4 regions of the Methylobacterium sp. 092160098-2 genome follow, and region 1 is predicted to be linked to each of the others. Evidence: riboswitches for the same ligand, from Rfam matches in the RefSeq annotation. Region 1 holds a riboswitch; each other region holds the start of a gene.
What was found. Region 1 has a riboswitch for cobalamin ahead of PQI07_RS11690 (TonB-dependent receptor). Riboswitches for the same ligand answer to the same signal wherever they lie in the genome.
Positions count from the first base shown of each region.

Region 1 (4,078 bases):
GTCGGTCTTCATCATCGCCCACAACGAGGTGGACCGGATCGGCGCGACGATCCGGGCGGTGCGGGGCCTGACCGACGACCTCGTGGTGGTCGATTCGGGCTCCACCGACGGCACGCAGGCGCTGGCGGCCGCGCTCGGCGCGCGGGTGATCCACAATCCCTGGCCGGGCTACGGCCCGCAGAAGCGGTTCGCCGAGGAGCAGTGCCGGCATGTCTGGCTCCTGAACCTCGACGCCGACGAGGTAGTGCCGGAGGATCTCGTCCGGGAGATCCGGGCCCTCTGGGCCGCGGGCGAGCCGCGCCGGCCGGCGTGGCGGATCGGCATCGCGGAGATCTTTCCCGGCGAGGGCCGCCCGCACCCGCTCGCCTACACCCTGACGCCGGTCCGGCTCTACAGGAAGGACCGGGGCCGTTACGCCGCCTCGCCGGTGCACGACCGGGTGGCGCTGGAACCCGGCGTCACGCCGGGGCGGCTCAGGGGCGTGATCCATCATTTCTCGGTGCGCTCGCTCGGCGACCAGCTCGACAAGCTGAATCGCTACTCCGACCAGCAGGCGGAGGACTTGGAGACGCGGGGCGTGGTGATCCCGACCTGGCGGGTGTTCGTGGAACTGCCGGGCAACTTCTTGAAGGCCTATCTCGGGCGCCGCCACTTCGTGCGCGGCACCTACGGCTTCCTGACGGCGATGAACTACGCGATCTCGCGGCATCTGCGCGTCGCGAAGCATGTCGAGCGCCGCCGCGTGGCCGCCGCCCGCCAGGATCGGGTTGACCCGCCGGATCCGACCTTCTAGAGCCAGAGCGCCGGAGACGTGGCCGAGCGGCTGAAGGCACTCGTTTGCTAAATGAGCATACCCAGAAATGGGTATCGAGGGTTCGAATCCCTCCGTCTCCGCCATTTAGCCCTAAGATGTTGTAAAAGCAGCACTTTTCTCGCTTCGTCCGGCCAGCTTTGGGGACACAGCGTCATCGTAGCCGTACGGGATGAGGCCAAAGGTGCGGCACCCCGACCACCTGCAATGCCGTCGTGGGCGCTGGTCCCTGCGACTCAGGGTGCCAGCCCATCTCGTCTCCACGGTCGGACAGACCCACCTCGTCCGGGCTCTCGACGCGAGCACCGAGGCTGTTGCGCGGCAGCGACGGTGGATCGCGCTGGCGCTGCTCTGGGACTGGATCGGTGCGCAGACCGTATCGGACGGTTGGGAGCCCGCCCGGGCGGCTGCCCTGACCGGTTCAGGACGGTCCCGCGACGATACCGGGCGCGAGTGCCCCGACCCAACGCCTCATTCTCTCCCCAAGAGACGACCCGAAAGGATGGCCGCGATCATGCTCATCCAGGGGGCTCATCGCGCCAGACCACAATGCTCACGACGCTGGAGCGCTGGTTGAAGGAGATCGATGGGTCCAGACCAAGCAATCTCGGATGCAGCACGCCCTTGCCGTCCGGGAGTTCGCACAAACTCAGCCGTCAAACTATGCCGTCCGCGGCGTGGATCGACGCACCGCGGGTGAGTTCGTCAGCGACGTGCTCCTGCGGAGTCGGGCGTCTCAGGCCACGGTCCATCGACAGATCGCGGCGCTCTCTTCGATGTGGCAGCGGCTCATCAAGCGTGGCTTTGTCGCCGACAATCCGTGGCTGGGCCAGGGTAGCGTCGCGAACGGATCGAGGCAGGAGCCATCGAAGCGCGCCGACACCGCTGATGAGCTTGTCACGCTCCTCACGGCTGATCCTGTGGCGATCATGGGCCAGCGGTAGGGGACGGTGCTGTTCGACCTCATGCGGGTCGGCTTACTGACCGGCTGCCGCATCAGCGAGCCTTGCCAGCTTCGCACCGCCGACATGCGCACAGAGGGGCGAGCGTTCCGCATCTCTCACGGAAAACGGAGCATGCCCGGCGCGTCGTACCAGTTCATGGATCAGCTTGGCCGATTTTGCAGCAGCGCGTTGCACGCTCGTCAGACGGCTGGGTATGCTCGGGTCTCACGCCCGCGGGGCCGGACGGGAAGCGAAGCTGGATCGTGGTGAAGCGATTTGCCACCTTTTGCCAGAAGGTGCTTGGGCCCAGCAAACAGGTCGATGTCCATAGCTTCAGACGATACTTCGCAACTTATCTCCAACGGGCCTCTACGCACACCACAACAGTAAACAGCAGCGTTATCGCCGAGCTTATGGGTCACGCCAAGCCGCGCTCGGCCTTGCCGTATACGCGTCAGGACTCGGACCGGAGCAACTCCGAGCCGCCATCGAGGCTTTAGATCGGGCGATCGAACCACAGGTGATCAAGCCTCTTATAGCCAAACCGTGTCGCTTCGCGTCCGGTCAAGTTCGGCAATGGGTGTGACGCGGTAATTGGCGCGATGCGCGGAAGCGACCGTTCGATAACGGCGAGGTTACGGACCCCATTGTCACAGCGAGGCCACACACGGTCGCCGATCTTCCTCATGGCTTGACGTGGCCTGACAAGGCGACGGATGGTGACAGCGACGGTTCCCTTCGGGGATCAAAAGGGAACGCGGTGAAGGGCTTGCCCTGAAGCCGCGGCTGCCCCCGCAACTGTAAGCGGCGAGCCCAGCACCACCGCGTCACTGGATGTGCCTCATCCGGGAAGACGGTGCGAGGGCGGTGACCCGCGAGCCAGGAGACCTGCCGTCAGTCGTGGTCACACGCGAAACGCGTCGGGCGGGGTGTCCTGACGGGTGTCGAAGCGCCGGGCTGACGCTGGGCGTGGAGACCTCATTCGCGGTGACGTGCCACTCCCGTCGCCCGAGGCTCCCGTGTCCCGTCGTCCCACCATCCGAATGCTCTCGACCTGGTCGGGCGTCGGCCTCGCCGCCCTGGCCTCGGCGGCCGCAGCTCAGGACCGCTCCACGCCGAGTGCGGCGACCACCGAGACGACGCTGGAGGAGATCTCGGTCACCGCCGACACAGCCGTATCCGCATCGCCGCGCGTCGGTCCGGCCGCGAGCGCGGGCTACGTCGGGGGTACGACCGGGATCGGTGGGATCAGCACCCCCGTGGCTTCCGCCAGTTCGGGTGTCATCACGGGCGCACAGCTTAACAGCCGTCCGGTGACGCGCCCCGGCGAGGTGTTGGAGTCGGTGCCGGGCCTGATCGTCACGCAGCACTCCGGCGAGGGCAAAGCCAATCAGTTCTTCTTGCGCGGGTTCAACCTCGACCACGGCACCGACATAGCCCTGTTCCTCGACGGCATGCCGCTCAACATGCGAACCCATGCCCACGGACAAGGCTACGCCGACATCAACTTCCTGATCCCGGAACTCGTCGGCGCGGTGGAATTCCACAAGGGTCCGTATTTCGTCCGCGACGGTGACTTCGCCTCTGCGGGCTCCGTGCGGATCGACTATCTCGACACGACCGCGAAAAACGTCGCCCTGACCTCCATCGGCAGCTTCGGCTACAAGCGCGCGCTCTCGATCGCTACCGTACCACTCGGTGAGGGCAACCTCCTCCTCGCGGGGGAAGCCCAGGTCTACGACGGCCCGTGGGTGGTCCCGGACGCCCTGCGCAAGATCAACGGCGTGGCCCGCTACAGCCAGGGTACGCCGCTCGACGGCTTCTCGGTCACCGGCATGGCCTATGCGGCGCGCTGGACCGCCACCAACCAGATCCCAGAGCGCGCTGTGACGGAGGGGCTGATCAGCCGCTACGGCACGATCAACCCGACCGATGGCGGCGACACCTCGCGCTTCTCGCTCTCGGGCAAGTTCAGCGCAACGGACGACACGGGCGTGACGCGGGCCTCGGCCTACGTCATCCGATCCCAATTGAACCTGTTCAACGACTTCACTTACTTCCTCAATGATCCGGTGAACGGCGACCAGTTCCACCAGCTCGATCAGCGCATCATCGGCGGCGGTGAGGCCCTGCATATCTTCCAGGGCGACCTGTTCGGGAGGCCGATGGAAAACGAGATCGGCGTGCAGACCCGCACCGACTCGATCCGCGTCGGCCTGTTCAACACAACGAACCGGCAGTATCGCTCGGGCGTGCTCGACGACCGGGTGGTGGAGACAAGTGGAGCCTTCTACTTCGACAACCGCGTGCGCTGGACCGACTG
Region 1 is NZ_JAQPZJ010000001.1:2,494,210-2,498,287, reverse strand. It holds gene PQI07_RS11705 (glycosyltransferase family 2 protein) at 1-793, shown strand, start outside; tRNA gene PQI07_RS11700 (tRNA-Ser) at 806-897, shown strand; gene PQI07_RS37860 (DUF6538 domain-containing protein) at 984-1,388, shown strand; gene PQI07_RS11695 (hypothetical protein) at 1,423-1,755, shown strand; cobalamin riboswitch at 2,468-2,665, shown strand; gene PQI07_RS11690 (TonB-dependent receptor) at 2,799-4,078, shown strand, end outside.

Region 2 (4,078 bases), on a different contig from region 1:
CGAGCAGGCCGTCCACGTGCCGGACCGTCCCCGAACCACCCTGGACCGCGAGGCCGAAGGGCTTGTTGAGGATCATCATGTCGGCATCCTCGTAGAGGATGAGCGACCGGATGAATTCGGCATCGTCCTGCTCGCGGGCGGCGTTGCGCGGGCGCTCGGAGGGCTGGTCGAGGCGCAGCGGCGGCACGCGCACGCTCATGCCCGGCTCCAGCCGGTCGTTCGGCTTGGCGCGCTTGCCGTCGACGCGCAGTTCGCCCTTGCGGACGATGGTCTGCACGCGGGTGAAGGGCAGGAGCGGGAAACGCGCGGTGAGGAAGCGGTCGATCCGCATGCCGGCCTCGTCCGGCTCGACCATCAGGGTCTGCACCCCGGAGGCGAGGGTCGCGGAGGCGGCCGCGCGCTGCTCGCGGCGGGTCGGACCGGGTGTCGGCGCGGGGGCAGGGGCCGGGGCAGGCCCAGGGGCCTCCGAGCGCTTGGAAACGGGCCGGCTGCCGGGCTTCGCCGCCAGCGGACCGCGCGGCGCGGCGGCGTCGCGCCGCGGCTTCGCGGGCCGGGCCGGGGCTGCGGCTGCGGCGCCCTGCGCACCCCAGGGATCGCGCGCACCCGCATCGTCGCCGCGATTGCGGGCCGCGCGCTCTGCAGCGTCGCGGGCGCTGGTGCGCGGGCCCGTGCGGGCACGGCCGTCGGCCTGGAACTTGCCGGGCTTGAACTTGCCCGCATCGAACTTGCCGGCCTGAGGCTTGCGCCCCTTCGGCCCGCCGCTTTTGGGAGGTCGTGTCGTCATGCTTCCGCCGGCACCCGTCTCCGCTTCGGACGGAGCGTCCGGGCGCATGGGCCGCGGCGTCGCGGACGTCCGGACCGATGGGATTGCACGGCTGTAGCATCGCCCGCGCGCAGCGGCAAAGGCGGCAGCGCGATCGCGCCCGTCAGGGCTCCGCGTCCCACGCCGCGCGGAGCCAGGCCTTCAGGCCGGTCGGGAAGAGTTCCGGCCCGCCCGGGACGTCGAGCCCGTCGAGATCGCACCACCGCGCCACGCAGGCGGTGCCGCAATCCTCGTGGAAGACGAAGCGCTCCTGTCCGTCGAACCGGCCGGGCGGCAGGGCGACCGGGAACAGGAACAGCACCTCGTGCCCGACCTGCCCCTCGTGCAGGAAGATGTTCTCCACGACGCGCGGGCCGCCGAGCACCGTGACGGTGATGCCGAGCTCCTCTTCGAACTCCCGGATCAGCGCGTCCTCGGCCCTCTCACCGAACGCAACGCTGCCACCGAGGGGCCGGACACCTGTCAGCCGCCCGTCATCCGCATGGATCTCCGCCACCAGCAGGCTATCGCCGCGCCGAGGGAGCCCCAAGGCCTTCACGCGGATCTCCGCAGGGGGACGCCAGACCGTCATGCCGAACCGGCTAGATCGTTCCCGACGGCGCCGCAACGAACCGGCGGGCCGCCGCGTCGATCCACGACAACTCCCGGACGTGCGGTTGACGCCCGGACGCACGACGGCCAAGCTGTTCCTCGACGGTTCCCCTCGGGGATCAAAAGGGAACGCGATGAGGGGTCCGCCCCGAAGCCGCGGCTGCCCCCGCAACTGTAAGCGGCGAGCCCTTCACCACCACGTCACTGGGTCACCCCGGGAAGACGGTGCGAGGGCGGCGACCCGCGAGCCAGGAGACCTGCCGTCAGCCGTGGTCACACGCGAAACGCGCCGGGCGGGGTGTCCTGGCGGGTGTCGAGGCGCCGTCAATCCCGAGGGGAGGCGGCCGCCGAGGCCTCGTTCGCGGTGACGTGCCACAGCAAGCGCGCCCGCGACGCCGTTCCCATGTCCGTCTCCACCGTTTCGCGACCTGCGATCCCTGTTCCGGGGGGCCTCCGCGCACCCGTTCAGGCTCAGGTTTCCAGATGGTCGAGGCATTGTAATGTTATTACAATGCTTATAGGACAAAGGGGCCGGCGCGCGCCGTGCACGGACCGCTTCCCCCATGCTTCTCTCGATCCATCGCGCCCGCTCCGGCGGGCCGGCTCCCCTCTGCGGCGTTCTCCTCGCGCTCCTCGCCAGTCCGACCGCCGCCCAGGAGGCCGTCACCCTGGATGAACTCGCCGTGGCCGGCGCGGGCGGAGACCCGAACCACGCTGCACCGAACGGCCTCAATTTGCGCACCCCCGACCGGACCGCGAGTCGCCTCGGTCTGACGCCGCTGGAGACGCCGGCCAGCCTCGACATCGTGTCGGGTGAGACCGCGCGGCTGCGCGGCCAGGATACGATCGCCGAAGCCGTGACCCAGGACGCCACCGGCATCACCACCATCGCGGCACCCGGCAACGGCAACGGCGCCTTCACATCCCGGGGCTTCGCCGGCCCGAACTCGATCCAGCAGCTCTACGACGGCACGCGCTTCTACGTCGGCGCCAACACGGTGACCTTCCCGTTCGACACGTGGAACGTCGAGCGGATTGAGGTGCTCCGCGGCCCGTCTTCGGTGCTCTACGGCGACGGCGCCATCGGCGGCGTAATCAACGTGGTGCCGAAGAAGCCGGTCTTCGTGCCGATCAACGCCGCCCGCGCCGTTGTCGGCACGGATAGCGTCGCGCGCCTTGCGTTCGATTCGGGCGGTGGAATCGGTCAAGCGGAGTTCGGCGACACCTTCGCGTATCGCCTCAACGTCAGCGGCAATCGCGCCGACGGCTGGATCCGGCCGGAGGGCGATTTCCGCAACCTCGCGGTCTCGGCCGCCCTGCTGTTCCGGCCGAGCGCCGATCTGGCGTTCACCCTGAGCCACGATTTCGGCTACCAGGAGCCCGCCCGCTACTGGGGCACGCCGCTCGTCGAGGGACGGATCCCGGATCTCATCCGGTTCAACAACTACAACGTCCGGGACGCGAAGATCACCTGGGCCGACAACTGGACCCAGCTCAAGACCGAATGGTCGCCCTCGGCCGACATCACGATCCGCAACACCGCCTACCGGCTCACCAGCCGGCGCCACTGGCTCGACGTCGAGCAATATTCCTACAACCGCGGCACCGGGCTGGTGGACCGGGGCGACTATCTGGAAATCTACCACAGCCAGGAGCAGGTCGGTGACCGGCTCGACGCGACGTTCCGGGGCAGCCTGTTCGGCTTGCCCAACCAGTTCGTGGCCGGGTTCGACGTGAACCACATCGACTTCCGGCACACCAACAACTTCTACTTCGACCAGCCCACGAGCGTGCCGCTCGTCGGCTACGATCCGGGCCTCTTCCCGCAGAACGGGCGAGCCCGTCCGGCCTACGCCACGCAGACGAGCCAAGCCTCGGTCTTCGCGGAGGACCGTCTGATCCTGTCGGACAAGCTCTCGTTCCTCACCGGCGTGCGCCTCGACGTACCGACGCTGAATCGGGAGGACCTGCAGACGGGATCGCGGTTCGAGAAGACCTACCGGGCGCTGGGCTACCGGTTCGGCCTCGTCTACAACCCGACGCCGGACAGCGCGCTCTACGCCCAGTACAGCTTCGCCACCGACCCGGTGAACAGCCTGATCACGCTGAACCAGTCGCTGGCGGGCTTCAAGCTCGCCACAGGCGATCAAGTCGAGATCGGCGCCAAGGGTCTTGCCTTCGACGGTGCCGTGGAATGGACCATCGCGGGCTACCGGATCGTCAAGGACAACCTGATCTCGGCAATCCCCGGCCAGCCGACGCTGTCCACGCAGGTGGGGAGCCAGTCCTCGCAGGGATTCGAGCTGGCCTTGGGCTGGCGCTTTGCTCCGGGCTGGCGGCTGGACGGCAACCTCGCGCTGCTGCACGCGCAGTACGACCGGTTCGACCAGACTGTGAACGGCGCCACCGTGTCGTATGCCGGCAATCAGCCGATCGACGTGCCGGAGCGGGTGGCCAACCTCTGGCTGACCTGGGACGTCTACCGCGACTGGATCGCGCGGGTCGGGCTTCAGAACGTGGGGCAGGTCTACAGCGACTTCGGCAATACGGCGCGGCGCCCGGCCTACAACCTCGTCAACGTGGTCCTCGACCATCAGGTCACGGCGGAGTCGCGCCTGTCGCTGCGGGTCTACAACCTGTTCGACAAGGTCTACGCGATCAGCG
Region 2 is NZ_JAQPZJ010000003.1:444,522-448,599, reverse strand. It holds gene PQI07_RS34325 (RluA family pseudouridine synthase) at 1-784, opposite strand, end outside; gene PQI07_RS34320 (NUDIX hydrolase) at 927-1,361, opposite strand; cobalamin riboswitch at 1,501-1,693, shown strand; gene PQI07_RS34315 (TonB-dependent receptor) at 1,978-4,078, shown strand, end outside.
Region 2: it holds a riboswitch for cobalamin, as region 1 does, so the genes downstream of both, PQI07_RS34315 (TonB-dependent receptor) here and PQI07_RS11690 (TonB-dependent receptor) in region 1, are expected to answer to the same signal.

Region 3 (4,078 bases), 1.8 Mb from region 1:
CGCGAATGCGAGTCGCGCGATACGATCATCGTGCAGGTCAATCCGGTCGAGCGCAGACAAGCGCCGACCTCGGCCCGGGAGATCCTCAACCGGCTCAACGAGATCTCCTTCAACGCGGTCCTGCTCAAGGAACTGCGGATGATGGCCTTGCTGCGGCAGGTCGCGCCCACGGACAATTCCGAGTGCGCACGATGGGCGGCCATGCGCATGCACCGCATCGCCAGCGACGTTGTCGCCGAGCTGGGCTCGTCCTCGAAGCTCAATGCGGAATGGGCATTCCTGACGATGCTTCGGGACGAGGGACGCCGGAGCGCCGCGACGTTCCTGACCGATCATGGGCCGGATCTAGGCCGGCGTCCGTCCTTCGACCTCGACCGACTGCTCGAAGGCGTCTGACGCAGCCGGAACGCTCCGTCGCGTGGCAGAGCTCGCAGAACTTGATCAAAATCAAGGCGCCTATATTGATTTATGTCTTATATTTATTTAATATAAATACAGCATGTGTTCCATTTATCAGTCTTGCGCGTTGCAGATCGACGATATCTTGTCAGACTAAATGGGCCTCTGCCCGAGCCTCTTCACACCGGTTCACGCGCATGATCGGCGCGGCACTTCGCAGTCGGACCGGCCCGATTCCGGGGGAGCACCTTCACACCGAAGACCGCTCGTCGCATCCGGCCGGCCCCGGAAACGGCCCGGCGCCCACAGACAGAGGAGTGAACGCTTATGCACACGATCCGGGCTCTTCGCGCGGCGCTGGCCGCCTTACCCCTGTTGACCTTCGCGACGTTCGCGGACGCGACGGCCGCTGGCCCCACACCGGGCAAGGCGCTGGCCGGACCGACGGTGTCGGAAGCCAGGGTCACCATCGGCCGTCACAAGGCACTTCCGAAGAAGAAGCGTATCCATCGCGAGCGGAAGATGTAGGGGCGATCGAGCGACCGCAAATGCACGACTGACTTGACCGGCTGGCTTTGAACCGAACCGATCGAGAGCATGTGCCTGGTGCAAAGCCAGCCGGTCAGGGTATCGGGTTCGTGCCGAACGAGAAGTTTTGGCACGGGGCCACCGCGACCACGGCGATGACGCATGCCGCGATCCACGGCTGGACGGCAAGGCCGGCCCTGAGATGGAGCGGGTCACCGAAGGACCGTATGCCGAATCATGAGCTCGGGCCGCGCGTTCGACAGTCAGCAACACGATGCCAAGAGCGGACCATCGGATTTCCATTCAGCTGAGACGCTCGGCGCCCAGCGGCGCATGAAACAGGGCGTCGATGACCGCTCGTCCGTTCGGTTCAGCATGGCGCATATCCAGCCGCCATCGGCCCGCCGATCTCATTCGGACCCGCGTCGTCCGAGCCCAATCCGGTCCATCACCGCAACGTGAGAGCCGTGCATTCCATTGGGGATCGGACTGTGTCCATAGCGCCACACGTAACGTAACACTGTTACAAAGTTCGTCAGGCCCGTTGACCGGATGCGCGCCGGTGGCGAATATCGTCCGGCCAAGGTTCTTCGGGTCCCGGCCCGGAGCTAAGACGGGAATTCGGTGCGCTTTTCGGAGCGAATCCGAAGCTGCCCCCGCAACTGTGAGCGGCGAGCGCCTGCCACCGATGACCACTGGTGCTTGCACTGGGAAGGTCCGGCGGGCGCTTTGACCCGTGAGCCAGGAGACCTGCCTTCGGCACGATGACGTCCCTCGGGCGGGGTGCCCCGGCGGAGCGCGCGGTGTCGCCGTCTCGTGGGCGACGCTGCCCGTATCCCCGTGGCCTCCACCCGGCAACAGCGAGTGTGTGGTGGCGACCTCCGAACGTCCGTCTCTCGGCGAGCCTGCGCGGTTTTCAGCGCCATCAGCGCGTCGTCCGCGGACTCCGCATCGCGGTCGGCGGCTGGCGCTCGCCGCTGTCCTCTCGGCCGGGCTTCCGATCGAGGACGTGCGGGCGCAGGAGAGCGTGACGTTGGAGGAACTCTCGGTCGAGCAGGTCGGGGAGGGTGCCGGCCGCACGACGGCCTCCGGGCGCGGCACCATCGGCCTGATCGGCCCGACGCCGGGATACGGAGCGGGCACGGCCGTCAGCGCCACGCGCACCGCCACTCCGCAGATCGACGTGCCGGTGGCCGTGTCCGTGGCGCCGCGGGAGACGATCACCGACCTCGCCGCCACCCGCGTAGACCGGGCGTTCAACTATCTGCCCGGCGTCGCCCAGCAGAACAATTTCGGGGGTCTCTCGATCTTCAGTTACGCCATTCGTGGTGTGACGACCTCGGAGATCTACAAGAACGGTTTCCCCCTCAATCGCGGGACCCCGCCTCCGCCCGACGCGCAGAACATCGAACGCATCGAGGTGCTCAAGGGACCGGGGGCGGCCCTGTTCGGACGCAGCGATCCCGGCGGGCTCGTCAACCTCATCACCAAGCAACCCACCGCCGAACGGTTCGTCGAGTTCGGCAATCAGGTCGATTCGTTCGGTCTGACCCGCGGCACCATCGATGCCGGCGGTGCCCTGAACGCGGACGGGACGGTCCTCTATCGCTTCAATCTCGCCGCACAGGGGGCCGGCAGCTTCCGCGACTTCGTGGACAGCGACCGGCTGCTCGTGGCTCCAGTGGTGAGTTGGCAGGTCACGCCGGACACACGCGTTACGGTCGAGACCGAGTTCGTGAAGAACCGCATCGTCTTCGACCGGGGCGTGATCGCGCTCAATCGCCAGCTCGGCTTCCTGCCGCTCTCGCGGTTCCTCGGCGAGCCCGGTCAGAGCACCTACCAGAACAACAATTCGCTGCAGGTCCGCGTCGATCATCGCTTCGATGAGAACTGGCAGATGCGGCTCGCCGCTTACTTCAACACCGGCGATCTGGAAGGGGAATCGGCGGAGATCCGCGGAATCGCCGCCAACAACCGCACCGTCTTTCGCGACCGCAACGTGCGCGACTATCGCTGGGACGTGGCGGTCGGTCAGGCCGACCTGATCGGGCGGTTCGATACGGGCGGCATCGGCCACACGCTCCTCCTCGGCATGGACCGGGAGAGCACCGACAGCCGGACGGTCTATCTGCGCTCGAACTTCCGCACGAGCCCCTTCGCCCTCGACATCTATTCGCCGGTCTACGGACAGGCGCTGCCGCCGATCACCATCCCACGCAACAATATCGAGCGCATCACCAATACCGGCCTCTATGCGCAGGACGAGATCGTCCTGAGCCCGGAATGGCGGGCGCTGATCGGCCTTCGGCTCGACATCTTCGAGCAGAGCTTCCGCGAGCGCGTGGTGCGCAGCCAAGTGGACCAGTCGCGGGTCGCGGCCTCGCCCCGGGCGGGCCTGGTCTACCGGCCGATCCCGGAACTCGCCTTCTACACCAATGTCGGCACGAGCTTCCGGCCGAATATCGGCACCGACGCCGCCGCCGTCACGCGCGGCACGGCGCTGCCGCCCGAGACCGGCCTCGGCTACGAGGTCGGCGCCAAGTCCGAATTATTCGGCGGCAATTTGCTCCTCACCGCCGCCGCCTTCCGCGTGGAGCGGGAGAACGTGCTCACGCCCGACCCGGCGAATACCGGCTTCTCCCTCGCGGCCGGCGCCGTGCGCAGCCAGGGCTTTGAGCTGACGGCTCAAGGACAGATCACGCCGGAACTGAAGCTCCTGGCCGGCTACGTCTATGCCGATGCCCGCGTTACCAAGGACAACGTGCTTCCGGTCGGCGCCCCCCTGGTCAACGTGCCCCGCCACTCCGGCAGCCTGCTCGCGGTCTACGAGCCAGCAGGCGCGTGGCGCGGCTTCGGGATCGGCGGCGGCGTGCGCGGCGTGGGCGAGCGGGCGGGCGACGCGGCGGGGTCCGGCTTCACCCTGCCGGGCTTCATCGCGGTCGATGCGCTGGCCTATTACAAATTCGGCAACGCCCGCGTGGCGCTCAACATCGAGAATATATTCGACACCGATTACTATGAGAGTTCACTGAACGTATTCCGCGTCTATCCGGGCTCGCCCCGTCGCATCACGGGCTCCGTGACGGTGCGGTTCTGATGGCGGTTGAGCCGGTGTTGGCGCTCGGCCGCGTCGTCAAGCAGTTCGGAGGCA
Region 3 is NZ_JAQPZJ010000001.1:644,794-648,871, reverse strand. It holds gene PQI07_RS02925 (patatin-like phospholipase family protein) at 1-396, shown strand, start outside; gene PQI07_RS02920 (hypothetical protein) at 727-927, shown strand; cobalamin riboswitch at 1,494-1,700, shown strand; gene PQI07_RS02915 (TonB-dependent siderophore receptor) at 1,937-4,024, shown strand; gene PQI07_RS02910 (ABC transporter ATP-binding protein) at 4,024-4,078, shown strand, end outside.
Region 3: it holds a riboswitch for cobalamin, as region 1 does, so the genes downstream of both, PQI07_RS02915 (TonB-dependent siderophore receptor) here and PQI07_RS11690 (TonB-dependent receptor) in region 1, are expected to answer to the same signal.

Region 4 (4,078 bases), 1.1 Mb from region 1:
AGCACCCGCGGGTCGATGACGCCGTTCTCGGTCTCCACCACCTTCACGGCCCGGGGCAGGTGGCCTTCCACCTCGGCACGCACCCGAGCGCGGGTCGGGGCATCGATGAGGTCGGCCTTGTTGAGGACCACGAGGTCGGCGCAGAGGAGTTGGTCCTCGAAGACCTCTTCCAGCGGATTGTCGTGATCGACCGATTGGTCCGCGGCCCGCTGGGCGGCCAGTGCCTCCGGATCGTCCGCGAAGACGCCGGCGGCGACGGCCGGGCCGTCGACCACTGCGACGACCCCGTCGACGGTGACCCGCGAGCGGATCGCCGGCCACTGGAACGCCTGAACCAACGGCTTCGGCAGCGCGAGGCCCGAGGTCTCGATCAGGATGTGCTCCGGCGGCTCGGCGCGGCCGAGAAGAGTCTCCAGCGCCGGAACGAAATCGTCCGCGACCGTGCAGCAGATGCAGCCATTCGGCAGCTCGACGATAGCCTCTTCGGTGCAGCCTTCGACCCCGCAGGCGGCGAGGAAGGACTTGTCGAAACCGACGTCGCCGAACTCGTTGACCAGGATGGCGAGGCGGCGCCCCCTGGCGTTCTCGACCACGTGGCGGACCAGTGTCGTCTTGCCGGCTCCGAGGAAGCCCGTGACGATGGTGCAGGGGATCTTGTTCACGATGGTCATTCCGCGGCCTCCAGGGTGCCGGCGGGGAGCGGGCGGGGTTCAGGGAACGGGGGGATGCGGGCGATCACGCCCTTGCGGAAGGCCTCCGGACGCTCGCGCCAGGGCACGATGCCGTCCGAGGTCGCCGCATAGGCCGCGAGCCCGGCGAGGATGGTCTCCGCCGAGGCGGCCGGATCCATGTCGCCGTAGACGTAGGTCCAGCGGTCGGCCGAGGCGACCGCCACGGTGCAGGGCCGCTTGCAGACCGACAGGCATTCCACCGCCTCGATCCGCAGGTCCGGCGTGCCGGCGCTCCGGGCCTGAAGCGCCTCCAGAAGGCGTGCTCCGGCGCGCGGTCCATCCGGATCGTCGTCCGGACGGCGGCAGGTCGTGCAGACGTACAGGACGGTCTCAGGCACGGGCCGTTCCCCGTTGCGTGTCGCGGGAAAACGCCTGCCACGCCCAGCCGAGCCCCAACCCGATCAAGATCCAGAAGACGAAGCTGATCGCCAGCGACCGGGCGGCGAACTGTGCGGCCAGCGCGGCCGGAAGCTCCGACGCGCCCTCCGGCGCCTGCGGGGCGCCGACGACGTGGGGGGTTATGATCAGGACGAGGCCACCCAGGATCGTGATCAGAGCACGGCGGATCGTGATCAGGTAGAGTCCCATTCCGGTCGCCGCCGCGGTCATCACCCACCAAGCCTGCCGCGCGGCCAGCGGTGCAGCGGCGCTGCCGGGCAGTTCCGGCGGCAGGCCGAGGCCCGGCGCGAGGGCGACGCTGGCGAAGCCCGCCACCGCGAAGGCGAGACCGACCTGCGGCGTCGGCTCGCGGCCGCAGGCGATCATCACCGCGCCGAGCAGCAGGGCGTAGCCGACGCCGCCGACGAGGGTCGCAAGACCGGTGAAGGCCATCCGCGGCAGTCCGGGGCCGGGCTGCCATTCCGGTGCCGCGGCGGGTGCGGCGTGGTCATGCCCGGCATGGGCGAGCACGATCGGAAGGGCCTTCGCGGCCTGATGCGAGGGTTCCTGCTGCTCGTAGCGCTCGGCCGCGACGATCAGCGGCGAGGTCAGCGTGAGTTCGAGGCCCGTCACAACGGCAGCCGCGAAGAAGCCGGCGGCCAGGGCCGCCGACAGAAGCCGAATGATCATCCCTGCGCCGAGGGCGTCAGTGACAGGGGAAGTTCTGGGTATGGCGGAAGTCGTGCGCCGCGTTGTGGAACGCGATCGCCGGCGAGAAACCCGCCATGAACAGCAGGCCGAGGCCCAGCATGGCCGCGAGCGCGACGGCGACCGGACGCTCCGACGAGCGGGTACCGGCGGCGACGGGGGCGAGGGTCTGAGCGGTCATCGTCGAGTGTCTCCAGCCGCCCCACCGGCGGCATTGCGGGATCCTGTTGCGACGGCAGGTCTCCTGGCTCGCGGCTCGGCGCGCCCACCGCCTTCCCGGATCGCTCCGGTGGCGCTTGGCAGGCGCTCGCCGCTCACAGTTGCGGGGGCAGCCGCGGAATCGGGGCGAAACCCCTCACCGCATTCCCTTTTCACCCCGTTGCCAGGGCACCGTCACCGGCACGTTGTAGACGCATGCCGGCGACGACACAACGGAGCGGCGCCAGATCCGTTCGGATTCCCGTGCGTCCCTTCGCGGGTGGCCGGGCTTGACGTCCACGCCCCGATGCGGGCACCGCCGCACCGGATGCCCGGCCGGCCCGGCATGGGCACCTCCGCTCAGTTCTCGGAGACCCGATGGCCCTCGCAGACGATCCGAGCCCGGTCCTCGTCGATCTCGCCACCGGCCGCGCCCCCCGGATCGTACAGGATGAAGACACCGCCTGGCTCGAGATCGATCTGGGCGGTCGCTTTCCGATCCGCGCGGTCGCGCTGCGACCCGTACAGGATGCTGTCGCGCCCGAGGTCGGCGATGTGGCCGTCGAGGTCTCGCAGGACGGCGTCACGTGGTCCGCGCCCGACATCGTCGGCTGGACCGCCAAGCCGGGCGCCCTCGTGGCCGCCATCGGCGCCGACGAGCGGGCCTGGGCGCGTCTCGTGCGGATCGCGGTGCCGGATCCTGCGCTCGTCGCAGGCGTCGACATCCGCGCCGATGAAGCCGCCATCGACCTCATCGCCCTGCGGGCGCTCCTCTGGCTCGACATCACGCTCCTGAACGAGAAGCCCGGCGCTAACGTCTACGTCACCTACAATCTCGAAGCCGCGCCTGGCCGGGCTAGCCGCAACCTCGTCGGCCTGTCGCTGTTCGAGAACGGCGCCTTCGGCAACTGCCTCGTGCAGTACATCATCGCGGTCTCGATCGCGAAGGCGCTCAACCTGAAATACATCAAGGTCCCGAAGGTCGACCGCAGCAAGGTGATCTTTCTGACCCAGAGGCTGACCTGCGACGGCATCACGTTCATTCCGCCGGACGAGCCGCTTCCGCCGGACGGCTACTTCCTGTCAGGGCTGTTTTTCGATCCGACGCAGTTCGAGCGGGTGACGGCGCTGCAGGGCCCGATCGACTCGCGCGCGATCGTTCAGGATGTGATCCGGCCCCTGTTCAACGGCCTGCCGCGGACATTTGCGGCCAAGCCCGACGATCAGCTCCTGATCCATATCCGGTCGGGCGACATCTTCAGCACCTGGGTCGACCCGCACTATCCGCAGCCGCCCTTCGCCTTCTACCGGATGGTCATCGACCGGCTGCAGGCCGAGGGCCGCATCCGTTCCGTCAAGCTCGTCTTCGAGAACCGGCTCAACCCGGTCATTGCAGAAGTGGAGGCCTATGCGGCGCAGCGCGGCCTGCCCGTAGAGATCCAGAGCGAATCGCTGATCTCCGACGTTGCCGCTCTGGTGAACGGCCGCTACCTCGTCTTCGGGCTCGGAACCTTCGGGCCGGCGATCTGCCACCTTTCGGAGCGCGTCGAGCAGGTGTTCTACTTCGCGTCCAATTGGCCGCAGGGCTTTCAGTCGATTCCCACGATCGGGAAAGTGGTCGAGGTTCGCGATCGCGAAGGCCGGTACATGAAGGTCGGCGAGTGGCAGAATACCGACGCTCAGCGCCGGAGCATGGTGGAGTACCCGGCCGAAGCTCTCGCCTTCGACGATGTCTGATCGGTCGCGCCGGTCACGATCCGACCGGCGACGACCTTGCCGCCTGCATCCCGGCCGAACACGTCACGGTGCGGTCCTGAGACGTTCCGCGGGTGCGCCGGCCGAACGCGCCGAGCCGCCATCGCGGACCTTCAGGGCGTCCAGGTACATCCGTTCGACATCCGCCTTGAAGGCGGCGCGGGAATCCGGACGCGTGTAGAACATGTGGCCGCCGGGATAGACTGCGAGGCTCAGGCGACCGGCACTGTAGGCCGGGACCTGCGCCAGCAGGAGCTTCGAGGCGAAATACGGGGTTACGAGATCGGTGAATCCGTGCGCCACGAGGA
Region 4 is NZ_JAQPZJ010000001.1:3,580,329-3,584,406, forward strand. It holds gene cobW (cobalamin biosynthesis protein CobW) at 1-671, opposite strand, end outside; gene PQI07_RS16880 (DUF1636 domain-containing protein) at 668-1,069, opposite strand; gene PQI07_RS16885 (CbtA family protein) at 1,062-1,799, opposite strand; gene PQI07_RS16890 (CbtB domain-containing protein) at 1,816-1,998, opposite strand; cobalamin riboswitch at 2,035-2,227, opposite strand; gene PQI07_RS16895 (discoidin domain-containing protein) at 2,394-3,752, shown strand; gene PQI07_RS16900 (S10 family peptidase) at 3,816-4,078, opposite strand, start outside.
Region 4: it holds a riboswitch for cobalamin, as region 1 does, so the genes downstream of both, PQI07_RS16890 (CbtB domain-containing protein) here and PQI07_RS11690 (TonB-dependent receptor) in region 1, are expected to answer to the same signal.